3 regions of the Colwellia sp. BRX10-9 genome follow, and region 1 is predicted to be linked to each of the others. Evidence: predicted binding sites of a transcription regulator. Region 1 holds the regulator's gene; each other region holds the start of a gene.

Region 1 (6,410 bases):
ATAATGACGGTAATAACCTGTGATCTAACGCTTTTGAAAACTCTTCTGGCAGCAGTACGAAATAACAAAAACAGGTGACTGTAAAAAATAGTGCTGGCACTCGACCCGCAATGTATTTATTGAGTGGCGTTTCGCTGAGATGCGGGTTGGTTTCTATGGCCAGTAAGATAAAAAAGTAACTGAACAAAGAGAAAAAATCTTGCAGGATCGGGGGGGTGTTTATGTAGTTACCTGCGAAGATAACACCCGAAATAAGATCAATGATAATAGCGAGAGAGAAAAACTGCCAGAACAATTTTAATGAACGTGATCTGGTCTGTAAATAGCTATGAACAACAAAGAATACTGCGGTAGCCTGTAATAATATAGTAGGAAGTGATAGCAAAAAAGCAGAGGAAATATCAAGCGTGCTGGTGATCGTTGCATAGGGTAATAAGGTTAAAATTATTGTAATAAATAAAAGTGTTTTTTTATTAAAATATAGCAATGATGTGATCCAATATTAAAGTGACGTTTAGTATGTTGCCTAATCATGAGGCTTATTATTTTCTCCTTTAATAAATATAGTATACATTAATTTAACACTATATAAATGAATGAAAAGCTTTCACTGGCTATTTATATCGTTGAGTAAAAAGGCTAATTTTTCAATATTAGCATTCGACAATTGCCGATAATCAAAATAGGGACACACAATTAAATTTTTAGCTTTATCAATAGCAAATTGCTCATCTAGCCAAGTGAAATTAGCGTTTAGTTGATTTGTCGCTAACAAATTTTTGGCGTAGGTTTTTCCACAAATAATATGCAGAGTTTGCTTAGTGGTTGATAACTGAGGCGGAGAAAATAATAAAGCCGTTTGAGAGCCTTGCTGCAGCAAAAATCGCTCTCGATATTTTTGCCAAGTTGGCGCAAGTGTTGAGTAAGCGAATTTTTCTTTATCGAGTGCGTAAAGCAGCTTCGCATAAACATTGAAAACTTTCCGCCAACCATTGCCACAAGCTTGATTAACCATCTCTATTTCGCCCAAGGTTAGCGGCGATAGACAAGATAATTGCTGATATTCAAGCATACTCGGTTTATTGCCAATATAAACGGCGACGCTAAAGTTTGAGCAACCTAAACCAATAACATTCAATGGTACTTAACTCATTTTACGTGGGGGGTATGTTGAATTGTAAATTTATAATCGAGACAAGTAAAACGTCCTTAAAATTTTTTTGCTTGAATGTATGTAGTTACTGGTAAAGTTAGATCGATTGAAGATTATCAATGTCTAACAGATAACTAATATAAAATGTTAATATCGTATAGCTTTCTATGGCTATTTAAAGGTCCACGCGAGAAGTTTATCGAAAAAAATGACATTACAAGGGTAATGGTTTCAAATTTTGTTGGAGAAAACTGTTTTATATTTTATATTTGTGGCAGCTAAAAATATATTGCTTAGCTGCTGTTTAACATGACTACAGTATCAATAATGAATTCTAAAAAAAAATGATGGAGCGCAGCTATGAATGAAAAAATTGCAGCACTTAAGTCAGACCTAGCGCTACTTAAAGAACAATTTAGTAAAAAAATTACTGATGCAGAAACTCGTTTAAAAAATATGATTGAACAAGAAAGCTTAGATACTTCGGTTGAACGTGGCTATAAAATTCAAGCTTCTTTTGAAGAGCCAGCAGATTCTTTAGCTAATGGTGAATGTGTAATTTTACTGCATGGGCTTGCACGTTCGGCTAACTCCATGAAAGCTATTGAAAAACGATTGTTAGCAGAAGGATATTTTGTGATAAATATCAACTACCCTTCTAGAGATTATTCGATAGAAGAGTTGGCTGAAAAAGTGATTTCTAAAGCGCTATTAATTTGTGAAAATCGCCAAGTTAACTTTGTTACCCATTCAATGGGCGGTATATTAGTTCGCCAATATTTAAGTATGCATAAAATACCTAATTTACATAAAGTCGTGATGCTAGGTCCACCAAACAAAGGCAGTGAAGTTGTTGATAAACTAAAAAATACACCTGGTTTTAGTTTCATCAATGGTGATGCGGGTATGCAATTAGGTACCGGCGAATTCAGTGTCCCTAGTAACCTTGGCAATGCTAATTTTGATTTGGGTGTTATTGCCGGTAATCAAAGTATTAATTGGATATTATCAACACTTATTCCTGATAAAGATGATGGTAAAGTTTCGGTTGCTAGTACCAAACTTGATGGTATGAATGATCACATTGAAATGGAAACGACCCATCCATTTATGATGAAAAACGAAAAAGTTATCGAACAAGTTATCCATTATTTAAAATCAGGGAGTTTTCAAAAATAATTCGACTAGAAAACTTGCCTTTACTAACGACCTGTATATACTCACAGTAACAACTGTGTAAATTTACAGGCTCCCTATGCTAAATGAAATCAGCGAATTACGCCCTCTAACGAACCGACAACAACAAGTTTTTGATCTGATCAAAGACAAAATAAGCGATACGGGCATGCCACCAACGCGTGCTGAAATAGCCAAGTTTTTTGGCTTTAAATCAGCAAATGCAGCAGAGGAACATTTAAAAGCTTTGGCTAAAAAAGGCTATATAGAAATGTTGCCAGGTACTTCTCGCGGCATTCGTTTGACTGAGAAGTTAATGGAAGAAGCCGGTTTACCTTTAATCGGCAGAGTGGCTGCAGGTGAACCTATTTTAGCTGCAGAGCATGTTGAAGATCATTACAAAGTTGATGGTAATTTGTTCCACCCAGCTGCTGATTACTTATTGAGAGTTAATGGCGAAAGCATGAAAAATATCGGCATACTTGATGGTGACTTGTTAGCGGTTCATCAAACGACCGATGTACAGAATGGCCAAGTAATTGTTGCTCGTGTCGAAGAAAATGTTACGGTTAAACGTTATAAACGAGAAGGTAACATCGTTTACTTACATGCTGAAAATGATGACTTCTCTCCTATAAAAGTCGATTTGTCTGATCAAGAGTTTAATATTGAAGGGTTGGCTGTTGGCGTTATTCGCTCGGCAGACTGGATGTAGTTAAGTTAACCTATCCAATAAACTTGGTGGTAACTAAGCCAATTTATCTAACAAATATAGTATTAAATATGTAAAACTGCTCCGCAAACTTTAGTGTATAAAATAGGCTAAAGTTTGCTTTTCTAACCTTTCGTATTCTTTTCATGCAAACCTTTCTCTTTACTAAGAATAATTTTCATTCTAAAGCCCATTCAAACAACTTTATCTTTCTCTGATTAAAAAACAACCAAGATCAATTTTTACAATACGCGTATTTATACTCAGCTGTTTATTTTTAATACTACGGCTACAGCCCTTTGTTATTAGGCCTTTGCCTGTATTAGAGTTGATACTCTATTGTTTTTATTGGTTTTTATTTTAAAATAGCTCGATTTTTAAATTGACCCAGATCAACTTTTAAGTAATTCTAGTTTGGAATGTGTACAAATATAAATATAAGGCGATGTTGTCGACGCTAACTGGTTGATAACAAAATCGCTAAGAAAATAATAAAAATCCGTACTAAAGGATGTGTTTTGTCCTAGGTATCAAGTTTTAAACTTTTATAGGGTGAAGGAGATGTCGTGTGAAAAGACGTAACCTAGGTTGGCTGTTGTTGGGGAGTGTTCTTTCCAGTTCAGCTTGGGCAGATATGCAATTAAATCTGACCAAGGGTGTAACAGAAGTAAGTAGAGATGTTTACGATCTACATATGCTCGCAATGTATATATGTGTAGCAATTGGTGTGGTCGTTTTTGGTGCTATGTTTTGGTCAATGGTTTTCCATCGAAAATCCAAAGGGGCTAAATCAGCAGATTTTCATGAAAGTACAAAAGTAGAAATCCTCTGGACAGCAATTCCCATTGTCATTCTTATCGCTATGGCTGTACCAGCAACAAAAACACTGATTGAAATGGAAAATAACGACGATTCTGACGTTACCATTCAAGTTACCGCCTCTCAGTGGAAATGGCATTACAAATATTTTGATCAAGATATTGAGTTCTACTCCGTTTTATCGACGCCAAGATCACAGTATGAAACACAAGAAGGTAAACACCTTAATGTTGATGCTGGCGATAAAGTCAAAGGTGAAAATTACCTACTCGAAGTTGATAAACACCTTGTCATTCCAGTTAATAAAAAAGTACGATTTTTAATCACTTCTGACGACGTTATTCATGCTTGGTGGGTACCTGCTTTTGCTGTAAAGCAAGATGCTAACCCAGGATTTATTAATGAAGCATGGACAAAAGTTGACAAGCCTGGGATATACCGAGGTCAGTGTGCTGAACTTTGTGGCAAAGACCATGGTTTTATGCCAATTGTTGTCGAAGTAAAGTCTGAAGCAGACTATGCAAAATGGCTTGATGAACAACACCAACTCAACGCTCAAGCCGCTGCTGCTGAGAAAGCATCTCTTAACGCTTCCGCATCAATGGATGAATTGATGACCTTGGGTGAAACTACCTATATTGCCCACTGTGCTGCCTGTCATCAAGTTTCTGGTGCTGGTCTACCTCCTGCATTTCCTGCACTTAAAGGAAGTCCAGTTGCTACGGGTAGTATTGCCGAGCATATTGATATTGTACTCAATGGTAAAGCGGGTACAGGTATGCAAGCTTATGGTAAGCAGTTAAGTATGAAGCAAATTGCTGCAGTTGTGACCTACGAGCGTAATGCTTGGGGTAACAATACCGGTGATGCCGTACAAGCCGCTGATGTTAAAGGTGCTGCTAAGGGATCAGGCAATGACACAGAAACACCGGTAGCAGTTGCTGAAATGGTTGCTGAAGAAGCCCCAGTAGAAGATCTAACTAAAGTGTACAGCGAAGATGAACTGATGGTTATGGGTGAGCAAGTTTACATGAAAGCTTGTGCTGCTTGTCATCAAGTTTCTGGTGCGGGTTTACCTCCGGCATTTCCAGCACTAAAAGGTAGTGCAATTGCACTGGGTGATATTGCTGTGCATATAGATATGGTTATTAATGGCAGTAAGAAAAACCCTGCTATGGCTGCTTTTGGTAGTCAGTTAACTAAAACCGAAATAGCGGCAGTTGTTACTTATGAGCGTAATGCTTGGGGCAATAACACCGGTGATTTAGTACAACCTGCAGCTGTTGATGCTGCTAGTGCGAAGTAGGAGGATATAAAATGACTACAGACGTTATAGAACAAGAATCGCACGACGATCATCATGATGACCATAAAATGAAAGGCATCAAACGTTGGTTGTACACGACAAACCATAAAGATATAGGTACGTTATATCTATGGTTTGCTTTTATTATGCTATTAACCGGCGGCGCTTTAGCCATGGTTATTCGAGCCGAGTTATTCCAACCCGGTTTACAAATAGTGGAGCCTGATTTTTTCAATCAGCTAACAACCGTACATGGTTTGATCATGGTATTTGGTGCAATTATGCCGGCCTTTACCGGGTTTGCTAACTGGATGATACCTATGATGATTGGTGCTCCAGATATGGCCTTACCACGTATGAATAACTGGAGCTTCTGGATTCTACCTTTTGCTTTTGGGATTCTTTTGTCTACATTCTTTATGGAGTCAGGTGCGCCTAACTTTGGTTGGACATTCTACGCACCACTTTCTACAACCTATTCAAATGGTAGTACGGCATTTTTTGTTTTTGCTGTTCATATTATGGGTATCTCATCAATAATGGGCGCAATTAATATTGTTGTTACTATTATGAATATGCGTGCGCCTGGTATGACTTACATGAAAATGCCATTGTTTGTTTGGACATTTTTTATTACCGCCTACTTATTGATTGCGGTGATGCCCGTGCTCGCAGGTGTGGTAACTATGTTGTTAACCGACACTTATTTTGGTACGAGTTTCTTTGATGCCGCTGGTGGCGGTGATCCGGTATTGTTCCAGCATCTTTTCTGGTTCTTCGGGCATCCTGAAGTTTATATCATGATTTTACCTGCTTTTGGTATTGTTTCGACAATTATCCCAGCGTTTGCTCGTAAGAAGTTATTTGGCTACAGCTCAATGGTTTATGCAACGGCATCGATTGCTGTGTTGTCATTTATTGTTTGGGCGCATCACATGTTCACGACAGGTATGCCGTTATTTGGTGAACTGTTCTTCATGTATTGCACCATGTTAATTGCCGTACCTACGGGTGTTAAAGTGTTCAACTGGGTCGCAACTATGTGGCGTGGTTCAATGAGCTTTGAAACGCCGATGTTATTTTCTATCGCGTTTGTCATCTTATTTACTATAGGCGGATTCTCTGGTTTGATGTTGGCATTAACACCTGTTGATTTCCAATACCATGATACCTACTTTGTTGTTGCTCATTTTCATTATGTATTAGTTACCGGTTCATTATTCTCGATTTATGCTGGTGCATAC
Region 2 (6,410 bases), on a different contig from region 1:
AGATCAGCTTTATGGTTACCGCGCTGCTTTTGAATCTTATGTGCTGATTAAAGATTTAGCCTGGAGTGAAAAGCTCGCTAAATATGCTGAATATTTACCCGAATTACAAAAAGACTTACCCGTTAAAAAAGCTTATAAAAAAGAAGTACCCGGCTCTGATGCAGACTTAAACGCATATGACGTCATTTATTATGCAGGTCATTCTAATGCCGGTAGTAAAACCATTGCGATTAATCTCCCCAATGACGAAAAAGTACAGTTAGAGAAAGGTACGCGCCGCTTACAACTTAAAAATGCGATGCAAGCCAAGTTCGATAATATTATGTTACCCATTGCTAGTACCTTAATCGTTGCTGAGCAACGTGAAAATGTAACATTCAATGCCTTCTTTGCTAATACGATGTTTCATGAGGTTGCCCATGGTTTGGGTATCAAAAATACCATTAATGATAAGGGCACAGTACGCCAATCATTAAAAGAGCATGCTTCGGCACTAGAAGAAGGTAAAGCCGATATCCTTGGGCTTTATATGATCCGCCAGTTACTCATTAAAGGCGCCATTGAAGAAGGTACATTGCAAGATTATTACACAACCTTCTTAGCGGGAATTTTCCGTTCAGTGCGCTTTGGCGCAACATCTGCTCACGGTAAAGCCAACATGGTACGGTTTAATTACTTTGCTGAGCAAGGGGCGTTTACCCGTAACTCGCAAGGGTTATACTCTGTCAACATTGATAAGATGACTGCCGCTATTGATTCGTTGTCTGAGCTTATTTTAACCTTACAAGGTAATGGTGATTATGAAGGTGTGGCTGCACTTGTTGCAAAAAGCGGTGTCATTAAAGCCGATTTAGCAGAAGACTTAGCGCGTATTGAAGCGGCTAATATTCCTGTTGATATTACCTTTAAGCAAGGTAAAAAAGTGTTAGGTTTATAACACTTTTAAATGAAGTGTCAAAAAGCCTATCAATACGATAGGCTTTTTTGTTAATAAAAAGCTCGAAATAATTTCGCCGTAATCAAGGTCTCCTAAAGTAGTTAGTCATATAAATAAAAGTAGGTTGTTTCATGAAAGCATTTTTATCAATTATTATAATATTCGTTAGCATATTGTCGTTCAACGTTAACGCCAATGACAATAAAGCCAACCAAGCCCCAGACTGGACACTAAAAACCCAAGCCGGTAAAAGCATTTCATTAGCAGACTATCAGGGCAAGCCGGTGATTTTGCATTTTTGGGCAACATGGTGTCCCTATTGTAAAAAATTGCAGCCTAAATTAGTCGAGCTAACTGAAAAGTATAAAAATACCGGCATTGAGATTGTTGCTATTAGTTTTAGTGAAGATGAAGGAGCAAAACCACAAGACTCGATTACTCAACGAGGTTATCAATTTATTACCGGTGTTGAAGGTGAAAAAGTTGCTAAGTTATATGGCGTAAAAGGTACACCAACGACATTTTTTATCAATAGAAGTGGACAAGTTGTTTTCAAATCTACTAGCTCAAATATTAACGATCCAAAATTAGAATTGGCGGTTAAAGAAATCATTAAACCCGCATAAGCACAGTAATAGGCACAGTAATAAAAACTAAAATACCGGTACTGACATCATATCAAGTCAGTACCGGTTATAAACTAAAACAAAGCTGCTGTGTTTCTTTGTTATTATGCTCAGCAAAACCTAGCGTTAATCCTATTAAACGTATTCCCCTAGATTGACTACGCAACAGTGCTTTTAACAGTAATTGTTTAAAGGTGTTTTCATCACAGTGGCTGCTTTGCTGCTCAACTGTTGTTTGGGTAAAGTCATTAAACTTAAGTTTAATCCCTTGCTTACTAATAACCATATGTTGATGTTTTTCTAATCTCACTAAAAGCTTCTCATATAAAAGCTCAACGGCACTTTCACACTCTTTTTCACAAGACAAGTCTTGAGAAAAAGTGGTTTCTATCGCTAATGATTTTCTAACTCTGTCGGTTTCTAATTGGCGATGATCAATACCAAAACTTCGTTGATACAATGCAGGGGCAAACTTGCCGACAATAGGTGTTAATACGGCGACAGAACTTGCTCGTATATCTGCACATGACGAGAAGCCGTAACCCAATAATTTTTGTGCTGTTTTTGGGCCAATACCCGGAATTTTTTTCAGTGGTAATTTTTCAACGAAACCACTCACGTCTGCGGGCGTAACAACACATTGACCATTAGGTTTATTTTCATCACTGGCAATTTTAGCAATAAATTTATTAGGAGCAACACCTGCCGAGGCGGTTAGATTGAGTTCATTAAAAATATCACGACGTATTTGCTCCGCAATAAGCGTCGCACTGCCGTTAAACTCTTTGTTATGGGTAACATCAAGAAAGGCTTCATCAAGCGACAATGGTTCAATCAACTGAGTGTAACGTTGAAATATCGCCCTTATTTGTGCAGAAACTTCTTGGTAAACAGCCATTCTGCCTGAAACAATAACTAGCTCAGGGCAAAGTTGCATCGCCTTAATTGCTGGCATTGCCGAGCGAACACCAAATTTTCTTGCTTGGTAATTACACGTACACAAGACGCTTCGGGGCCCTGTACCGCCGACCGCAAGTGGCACATTACGTAAAGACTCATTGTCACGCATTTCAACAGCGGCATAGAAACAGTCCATATCTATATGTATTATTTTTCGGCTTTGAGTCATGTTTTAGTCATGTCTTAATTATAGTAATCATGTTTATCAAAAGTCCCTTATTTCGTTGTGAAAAAATAAAGCATATTTTCGCTATGGGCAACTCAACCTAGACTGTATACAAACACAGTATAAACTTTTAAGTTAATAGTTCAATACTGAAATAATAATTTGACCACTGTTAATTTCATGCTAAATACGTTAATTTGTCGCTTTATTTTTTATCAATGACTAGCTGATATTACTTTTATGATTACGCGCCTTTTACAAACAACTTTTGCCCTATTACTACTTTTATCACCTGCACTAGTGAATGCTCACACCAATGAAGCTAACCAAGCAGAGCTAAAATTACTTGTAGACAATAACTACCAACTTAGTATCGATATTGATGTTTTGCATGTTATTAAAAGTCATCAAAAATCATCAGTAGATGAGGCAGATTTAATTAATCATCTAAAAAACCTCTCTTTAATTGAAATAAAGCAATTACTCTCAAAAATATTGCAAATAATAAATCAACAAAGCGCTTTTATTATTGATGAAGAAAGTGTGCTTGTTGCCCCTTTTTCAGGGCTAACGGTATTTGAATTAAAAGCAAGACTTCGCGCTGACTCACCGACTAAAACCATTAAGCTATTGTCGCAGGGTCAATTGCCACAAAAAAGTAACAACGCAGCCTTGATATTTTCGCCCATCTTAGGGGATGTCTTATTAACAGTCAGCCGTTCAGAGAAATCTTTAGTGCTATCCGGCCAGAACAGCCATCACTTTTCTATTGATGATATCAAGGGTGGTGTACGTAAACTTTCAACAGCCGAAATTAAGCTGCTTAATATTGTTGAGTATATCTATCAGGGCTTTGTACATATTCTGCCGCAAGGGCTTGATCATATTCTATTTGTGCTCGCGCTATTTTTATTAGCCACTAAGACATCGACACTGCTCTGGCAGGTAAGTGCCTTTACTCTTGCCCATACCATTACGCTAGCTTTGGGTATCTTTGGTATTATCAACCTACCTAGCAGCATTGTAGAGCCGCTTATTGCCTTATCAATTGCTTACGTGGCTATTGAGAATATTTTTTATCACAAACTAACAAAGTGGCGCTTACCCATTATCTTTGCTTTTGGTTTACTGCACGGTTTAGGGTTTGCAGCAGTACTTGTTGAACTGGGCTTACCCAAGAGTGAGTATGTCAGTAGCTTAATTTCATTTAATATTGGCGTTGAGTTGGGGCAAATAACGGTCGTTGCCTTAGCTTTATTAGCGACGCGCTGGTTTGCTAAAAAACCTCAATATAGACAATACGTGGTGATACCGTTAAGTGCGCTTATCGCCGTTATCGCTATTTATTGGTTTATCGAAAGAACCTTTTAATACACAACACAGGTCATCTCGTCGTTTAACATTGAGTAGTCAAATGAACAACGGCCTTAAACCTACTTTACAGAGATTTAAGGCCGTTGCCGTATAAACTAAATGATAATGGCTCTATTAATTACTCAGGTTCATAATCCAAGTTAGCTGACAGCCAACGCTCTGCTTGTGGCAATGTCATCCCTTTGCGAGTCGCATAATTAATCACTTGGTCTTTAGCGACTTTAGCGACCGCAAAGTATTTTGATTCTGGGTGAGCAAAGTACCAACCACTAACCGCGGCGCCAGGCCACATGGCAAAACTTGAGGTGAGCTCCATGCCGATGTTTTCTTCAACATTGAGTAGTTCCCACAACAAACCTTTTTCGGTATGTTCTGGACAGGCAGGATAACCCGGCGCAGGTCTAATACCTTGATATTTTTCACGAATTAAATCGTCATTAGCAAGCGACTCTTGTGGGGCATATCCCCAGTATTCTTTGCGAATTTTTTCATGGAGATATTCAGCACTCGCTTCTGCTAATCGGTCGGCAACAGCTTTAACTAAAATACTATTGTAGTCATCATGTTGAGCGGCGAACTCCTTCACTAGCTCGTCGCAACCATAACCTGCAGATACCGCGAAAGCACCAACATAATCTTTAATACCCGACGTTTTATCCGCGATATAATCAGCCAAACAACGGTTAAACTGCCCTGCTGGTTTTTTACTTTGTTGACGCAATTGATGCAATTTCATCAATTGCTTATCTCGGTTTTCATCTGCAAATAATATTAAATCATCTTTTTGACGATGAGCTGGAAACAGACCAAAAACCGCTTTTGCGGTTAACTTTTTACTGTTAATAATATCGTCTAATAAAGCATTAGCATCATTAAATAGATTAGTTGCTTCTTCGCCGACCACTTCGTGTCGTAAAATAAGCGGATATTTGCCTGATAACTGCCAAGTCATGAAAAATGGCGTCCAATCGATGTAGTTTCGAATGACATTTAAATCAAGATCATCAAGTACCGTAACACCAAGTTTATTGGGTATTTTAGGGGTATAGTTTTCAAAACTTATCGGCGCAGCATTGGCGCGTGCATCTTCTAATGATATTAAGCTTGAACGTGGTCCTTTTTTATAATGACGCTCTCGCACCCGCGCATATTCATCATCTTGACGCGCTAAAAATGCCGCACGTTTCTCACTATCATCTGAAAGTAAGGTACTAACGACTGAAACTGAACGTGACGCATTAGGCACATATATAACCGGATGTTGATATTGTTGCTCTATTTTAACGGCAGTATGAGCTTTTGATGTTGTCGCGCCACCAATAAGTAACGGCAAGTCAAAATTAAGACGTTTCATTTCTTTAGCAACATGCACCATTTCATCAAGTGACGGTGTTATCAAACCTGACAATCCAATCACATCGACCTTTTCGGCTTTCGCCACGCGTAAGATGTCATCACAAGAAACCATGACACCTAAATCAATAATTTCGTAGTTGTTACACTGTAAGACAACACCGACTATATTTTTACCAATATCGTGGACATCACCCTTTACTGTTGCCAGTAAGATTTTGCCGTTTGATTTTATTTCAGTTTTTTCAGCTTCAATGAATGGATTTAAATGAGCAACAGCTTGTTTCATCACTCGGGCTGATTTTACCACTTGTGGCAGAAACATTTCGCCAGCACCAAATAAATCACCAACGGTATTCATACCATCCATTAATGGTCCTTCAATAACATCAAGAGGTCGTTCAGCCACTAGCCTTGCTGCTTCAGTATCTTCGACAATAAATTCATTAATGCCTTTAACCAAAGAGTATTCTAAACGCTCTTTAATCGGTAGCTCACGCCAGGTTAAATCAGCCTTATTGTTTTTGCTCCCCGCTTGCCCACGATAAGACTCAGCCACATCAAGTAAGCGTTCTGTTGCATCGTCATCGCTATTTTGTATAACATCTTCAACAGCAAGGCGGAGATCGTCAGGAATATCTGAATAAATAGCTAACTGACCTGCATTTACAATGCCCATGTCCATACCATTTTTTATTGCGTGGTATAAAAACACCGCATGAATCGCTTCACGTACTGGGTTATTACCACGAAATGAAAATGATACGTTAGAAACACCGCCCGAAATCATCGCATGAGGCAGGTTTTCTTTTATATCGGCAACCGCTTCAATAAAATCTACCGCATAGTTATTATGCTCTTCGATACCGGTTGCTACCGCAAAAATATTGGGATCAAAGATAATGTCTTCTGCAGGAAAGCCTATTTCATTGACTAAAATTTCATAAGCACGTTTACATATTTCATACTTACGTACCCGTGTGTCTGCTTGACC
Region 3 (6,410 bases), on a different contig from region 1:
ATTCTGTAATTTTATTTCATCACTAATATTCTCTGCCATAGCCACTAAATGGTTGGTTACGCCTTGTGGGGCGGAAACAACGACGGCAACGGCAGAATCGTTACTTTTGTCAGCTATAATTTTGGCAACTTGCACAAAACGTTCTGCTGACCCTAGAGATGAACCGCCAAACTTTAATACACGCATTTTACTTCCTTTTTATTGTAAATTCTTTGCGAGCCAAAGAACTTGCAATGATTAAAACCTTAAAACAAAAAAAAGCCCGGAACCTAAGGGGTCACGGGCTTTTATTTATGTGTTTTTTACACGTCAGCCGATGACAACCATCCCATTGAGGGTGGTAGTGATAATAATAATGGTAATACGACGGACAAATGTTTTCATGGTTATAAAATGCCTGAGCAGTGTTTTACTGTCAATAGTTATTTATGAATAAAAAGTTATATTTTATTCATAAATAAGCAGTAAGAGGGTTTTATTTGGATAATAAAGCGAATATATTCAGTTTTTTAGGCTGGAATAGTCTCTTTTGCAGCGCAAACTATGTTTCTTCCAGAAGCCTTAGCGTCATATAAGGCAAGGTCTGTGCGGGATATTAAGTCTTCATAACGGGTGTCTGCTTCGGTGATGACTGCAACACCAACACTGGCGGTAACATTTATTTCGACTTCTTGAAAGTTAATGATATTTTTGCTGATCGCAACACGGATCCGCTCAGCAACATCTAAAGCGCCAACAAGATCGGTATTAGGCAGAATAATTGCAAACTCTTCACCGCCATAGCGACCGAATAAGTCACCTAAGCGCAGTAGTTCACTGATCACTTTAGCGGTTTCTATTAGTACTATGTCGCCACCTAAATGTCCGTAAGTATCATTAAGTAATTTGAAATGATCTAAATCGAACATAATAAGCGCTAAACCATGCTGATAACGACGTGCGCGCGAAAATTCTTTTTCGAGACACTCTTCCCAATGCTTGCGGTTAAAGACTTGTGTTAAGCCATCGATACGATTGGCCTGTGCAAGCTCTTCAAGTGTTTTGTTTAGCTTACTTTGGTAATGGCATACATCGGTAACATCTTCGATAAGAATACAAACGTGTTCGTTAGCCTCTTTATTTTCAAGCGGCAAAAAGGTACAGTTTTGAGCCATAAAGTGACTGTCTGTCGTCATAGGGCGGGTATGAGGCAATTCAAAAAGGTGATGTCTTTGTTCCCATGAGCAAAAAGACTGGGTTTTTAGTTGAAAGACACTTTCAATTTTTCTTTTGAACCACTTTTCTGGCAGCTCGGGAAAGACAATAAAAATATCTTGTCCGATAACATTTTCAGGCTTTTTGTTAGCATGAATTTGTAAATACCGATTCCAAAATACGATATTGTATTGACTATCTATGATGAGAATACCGGTATTTAATTTGTTGGCAATATCAGGACAAATATCATCAGCAAGCATTTAGAACTCTTCCAAAATTCTGTCAATAACTGTTTTTATATTAATAATTGCTGACTCAGGAATAAACAAAACCATATCGCAATTAAATGAATAGTCAGTAACTTGATAAGTTATTTTAACTTTTAAAGCTAAGTCCCAATTAAATGATTGTTGGGCAAGATGATCGGATATTGCACTTTGTGAACCCGCTAATAAACGCGGCGCACTGTAAGACATTTGATTATCTATTTGTTTAGCAAAAACATTTAAGAAGGTGGTGGTTAAAATAGAGCTTAAGTCGATAATTTGTTCTTCAACAGATAATTCATCAGGCTCATAGCCCAGTAAATCTGCAAGTCGATCAGAATCTTTTGGCTTGTACATAAGCAGTGCTTCACCGCGAATGCCTTCGTAACCAAAGAAGCCTTGACTTACTACCGCAGCAGAATTTTCATCACTGTTTAACGAGTTAAGCAGGCTTAGCGTACTGACTTGTTCAATACTAGGTACTTTTAAATAAACAAAGGTATTTAAGTATCGGGCAAGTTGGTCACTTGCTTGACCCATAGCAACATTAATTATTTCTTGTAAACAATCTTGCTGATCTTCATTTAAGTTGAGGTTGCTCATAAAAAACCATGATTTCTTAGGTTAGTGTTAAGGACTTCTAATTCAACTGGTTTACGTAAAAAAGCTTTGGCACCGAGTTCAAGTACTTTACTTTGCATTTCTGGTTGTATATCGGCTGATATAACAAAAATTGCCGGTGTAATGTTTTCATCTTTTAGGGTTTGGAGTACACCTAAGCCATCTAGAACAGGCATGGTGAGGTCTAGAAATAGAATGTCAAATACTTGACTGCGTAAAAGTTCAACAGCTTCTTGACCATTTTTTGCTAATTGTGCATTAGCTGATAGTTGCTCTGGTAAGCTACGTAAAACTTGTTTACGGGCCATATTAGAGTCATCACAAACAAGAACTGAAAAGCTCATGTAATGGGTAATCCTTTATTTTTTTTATTTTATGGCGTTAATCTACCTTAAATAAGCGGTACTGTTAATTAATAAAGTACAAAATGCTGATTTTTTATGCTTTTAATGACGATCTCTCTAATAATTGCACAATATAACAACAAGCTAATAATAATACGGTCAAAAATTAGTGATAATTTTGCCGTGATACTTTTATTTTTTTACCTAATTAGAAGGTGATTATTAGGTTAATTAACACGATAGACATTATTGTCGAAAGGGTATAAATCGCAATAGCTTTCCAGCTGTATGTTTTGAATTTCATCATTTATCTCTTCATCTATTGATTATAACAATGGCTAATAAATTGTCATATCCTGTGAATTTAAATTAGTATTCAAATACTAAGCGATATTCGTGCCACAATATAATGTAAGTTGAAGAAATTGTTGATAATTTTATTAGTCTAATACTGAATTGATTTTATCTTCTTTATAAAAAGATTTATTTGTTCGCTCATTTATCCCCTACGAGGATATTATGACCATTAAAGAGTCGGCCATTGTAATTGGTTTTGGTGGGATTTTAACCACGTTTTAGCTGAAGCGTAGTTAGGGTAGTTAAGCGCAACTAATTGCCAAAACTTAGTTGAATGATTCATGTGCCTAAGATGACAAAGCTCGTGAACTATTACATAATCGATAATCCATTTAGGCGTCATGGCTAATAAAGAACTGAAACTCAGTTCACTTCTACTATTACAGCTGCCCCATCTAGACTTATATAATCTGACTTTAAACGATTTGGGTAAAACACCAATTTTTTCCGCATAATGAGATAAGTTTTCATCAATATAAGCATAAGTTTGCTGCTTTAACCAAGCTTCAAGTTGTTGCTTTACATATTTATCTTGGTTCTTTATATCATCAGCTACTTTGATTTTTAATTTACTAGCGAGAGTCGCTATGATGATATCTTGATGAAGCGTTATTTCTGGAAATAGACCATAATGAATATCAAGTGTTTTAAGTTCGCCATTAATAAGCAATTGGCTATCTTTTTGATAATGATTATTTTGAGTGGCAGGTTGTGCGTTTTGCTCGGCAATTTTTCTGTGCAGCCAAAGGCTTTTTGATTTAACAATGTTCGCTATATCATCTTCAGAAACATATTTTGGCGCACGGATTATAATTTTTCCGTGCTTAACTTGTAAGCCAACCGTTTTTCTTTTAACGCTACGAATGAGCTGATATGACAACATAATTCAATATTATCTAGTGTTAAGTAAAGATAAATTCAAACCAGTACAGCGCACTTTATTTACTTGTGCTCGCTTTAGCCTTACGTGGCGCTTTTACTTTTGCTGTTGCTTCAATTTCTGGCGACGAGTCAGTGCTATTTACTGTTTCAACTGGTGCTGTAACGTTCTTTTTAGCAGCAGTCTCTGGCTTAGCTTTCTTAGCTTGCAAAGCAACAAGCACATCTTCACGATTCTTAGCTAGATAAATACAGAGTTCTTCACGCACTTTTTCATCAATATTAAAGCTGCTGGCTTCAAACATCTCGGCTAAGCTGTCAGCCATATCAAGCATTTTGTCATACTCGTCTGCTGCTTTTTTATCCATGAATGTTTCTACCTCCACACCTTGTCTAATGACGACAAATCGACTTTCAACTGCCATTTTTTTTCCCTTATAGGATCAATATTACGCTTGATGGTTTTATCATATACGATTTAAAACCGCTTATACAATCAAAATTAACTGTACAAAACAACAGTATCATACGAGGTTTTCATTAAAATACAATCATTTTATAAAACCTCGTTATTGATAAATACTGTTTTAACCGATAGTAACTATAGTAATCTTACTCTAAATTTACGACCTTTTAACTTGCCATCACTAAGTTTTTTAAAGGCTTGTTTGGCAAACTTTCGACTTACAGCTACATAAGCCCAGTTATCTGATAATTGAATTTTTCCCACTTCGCTAGCTGAAATAGTTTTATCGCCAGTTAGAGCGCCAAGGATATCGCCCGCACGTACTTTTTGCTTTTTACCGCCATCTATTTGTATTGTTGCCATTTTCGGAGAATACACCGAGGCGTTTAATACACTAGCGTCTGGCAGTAATTCGCCTTCGATAGTTCGGTCAAGGTAATCTTCTAATAAACCTATTTTGTAGCTTTCTTTTTCACTGAAAAAAGAACAAGCAATACCTGTGCTACCCGCTCGGCCTGTGCGGCCAATACGGTGTACATGAATTTCGCTATCACGAGCGATATGATAATTAAATACTGCATCTAGCGCATCAATGTCTAAACCACGCGCGGCAACATCGGTGGCGACTAAAATTGAAATACTTTTATTGGCAAAGCGAACTAATACTTCGGTACGATCTCTTTGCTCTAAATCGCCATGTAAATCTTGAACATTAAAACCGTAATTACGTAGTTCATTGACAACAATTTGTACGTCTTTTTTGGTGTTACAAAAAACGATGCTTGATTCAGGTTGATGCTTTAATAACAATAAACGGATACCGTCGATACGCTCGCTGTCATTCTCTACCTTATAAAAATGCTGTGATATGGTGCTTTCTTCGTGATTCCCCTCAACGGTTACCTTGGTCGGTGATTGCATTATTTTTTTAGCAATATCGGCAATTTCTGCCGGGTAAGTTGCACTAAATAATAAGGTTTGTCGTTGTTGAGGAATTTGGCTAATAATAAAGTCAACGGAGGCTTGGAAGCCCATTTCTAGCATACGGTCGGCTTCATCGAGCACTAGCATATTCACATCGTCTAATTTCAATGTGCCTTTACCTAAATGATCTTCAATTCTTCCTGGCGTGCCAACAATGATATGAGCGCCATGCTCTAAAGAACCGACTTGCGGGCCAAAAGGCATACCGCCACAAAGGGTCAATATTTTTATGTTATGGATGGCACGGGCCAATTTACGAATTTCTTTCGCTACTTGGTCGGCTAATTCACGTGTTGGACAAAGGATCAGTGTTTGAATACGAAAACGTTTTACGTCTAGTTTTTCTAAAACACCTAGGCCAAAGGCAGCGGTTTTACCAGAGCCTGTTTTACCTTGGGCAATAACGTCACCACCGGCAATAATAGTTGGCAAGCTTTGGGCTTGAATGTCGGTCATCTGTTGATAACCCATAGACTCTAAATTTTGAATTAACTCAGGTTTGAGTTGTAAGGTGGAAAAACTAAGCTGGCTCAACGGGAATTCCTTGGCATAAAAATAATACGTCATTTTACCTTGTTTAAATGCTTATTACTCGATAAAAAAACGAATCATATTGCCAGCACACTTTTCTGGTTGTTCAAGCGGTAACATATGGCCGGTGTCGGCAAGTGTTATTAAAGAAATCAGCGGCGATTGCGTTAAAATAGCGGTAATGCGCGTTAACTTAACCAGCGAGTCATTATCACCAATTAAGAACTGAATGGGGATGGCAAGCGTAGGAAGTTTTACTAATAAATTCTCGCGTTGGGTGGTCACTGTTAATTGATGGATAAGTGTTTCCTTACCCAACTCAATATCCATTGCTCGAATACAGTTAATGATGCCTTGATTGTTGTGTTTGCTTGCATGCAGCAGTGCAGTTATACGTTTGCTGGTGATGCCTGAGTAACCATGCAATTTAACATAAGCAATCGTGCGGCTGCGCTCTTTTAATTGAGCAGGTGGCAACAAATAAGACATATTAGAAATAAGCAGTAGTTTGTTAATTTTATTAGGATATTTCAGCGCAAAAGCCGACGCGATATATCCCCCTAAAGAAAAACCCGCTAAATTTATTCTTCCTACTGGGAATTTTTGTTCAAGCGCAGTGACTATTTTATCAATACTATTTTCCACGGGGATGGCAATGTGGATAAGCTCCACATTTTCAGGTAAGTAAGTGATGCAAGCCTGCCACAGACGTTGATCGCACATGGTACCCGGTAGGCAATATATTTTAATCGTCATATTGTGTGT

Evidence for each region. Region 1 encodes LexA, which represses DNA repair genes until DNA is damaged. Its sites were predicted from a motif close to TACTGTATNNNNATACAGTA; they were not measured.
Region 2: the regulator LexA is predicted to act here: its motif matches at 2,793-2,812, upstream of dinB (DNA polymerase IV).
Region 3: the regulator LexA is predicted to act here: its motif matches at 4,169-4,188, upstream of H4J69_RS05335 (YebG family protein).

Annotation. Positions count from the first base shown of each region.
Region 1 is NZ_JACGVV010000007.1:22,568-28,977, forward strand. It holds gene H4J69_RS06075 (ATP-binding protein) at 1-487, opposite strand, end outside; gene H4J69_RS06080 (DUF6942 family protein) at 608-1,138, opposite strand; gene H4J69_RS06085 (alpha/beta fold hydrolase) at 1,514-2,332, shown strand; gene lexA (transcriptional repressor LexA) at 2,409-3,044, shown strand; gene coxB (cytochrome c oxidase subunit II) at 3,610-5,166, shown strand; gene ctaD (cytochrome c oxidase subunit I) at 5,178-6,410, shown strand, end outside.
Region 2 is NZ_JACGVV010000030.1:17,520-23,929, reverse strand. It holds gene H4J69_RS15390 (dipeptidyl-peptidase 3 family protein) at 1-937, shown strand, start outside; gene H4J69_RS15385 (peroxiredoxin) at 1,069-1,563, shown strand; gene dinB (DNA polymerase IV) at 1,631-2,692, opposite strand; gene H4J69_RS15375 (HupE/UreJ family protein) at 2,930-4,060, shown strand; gene metH (methionine synthase) at 4,182-6,410, opposite strand, start outside.
Region 3 is NZ_JACGVV010000006.1:30,389-36,798, forward strand. It holds gene thrA (bifunctional aspartate kinase/homoserine dehydrogenase I) at 1-186, opposite strand, end outside; gene H4J69_RS05315 (sensor domain-containing diguanylate cyclase) at 510-1,457, opposite strand; gene H4J69_RS05320 (chemotaxis protein) at 1,458-2,066, opposite strand; gene H4J69_RS05325 (response regulator) at 2,063-2,428, opposite strand; gene H4J69_RS05330 (M48 family metallopeptidase) at 2,955-3,668, opposite strand; gene H4J69_RS05335 (YebG family protein) at 3,724-4,089, opposite strand; gene dbpA (ATP-dependent RNA helicase DbpA) at 4,266-5,681, opposite strand; gene H4J69_RS05345 (alpha/beta fold hydrolase) at 5,703-6,401, opposite strand.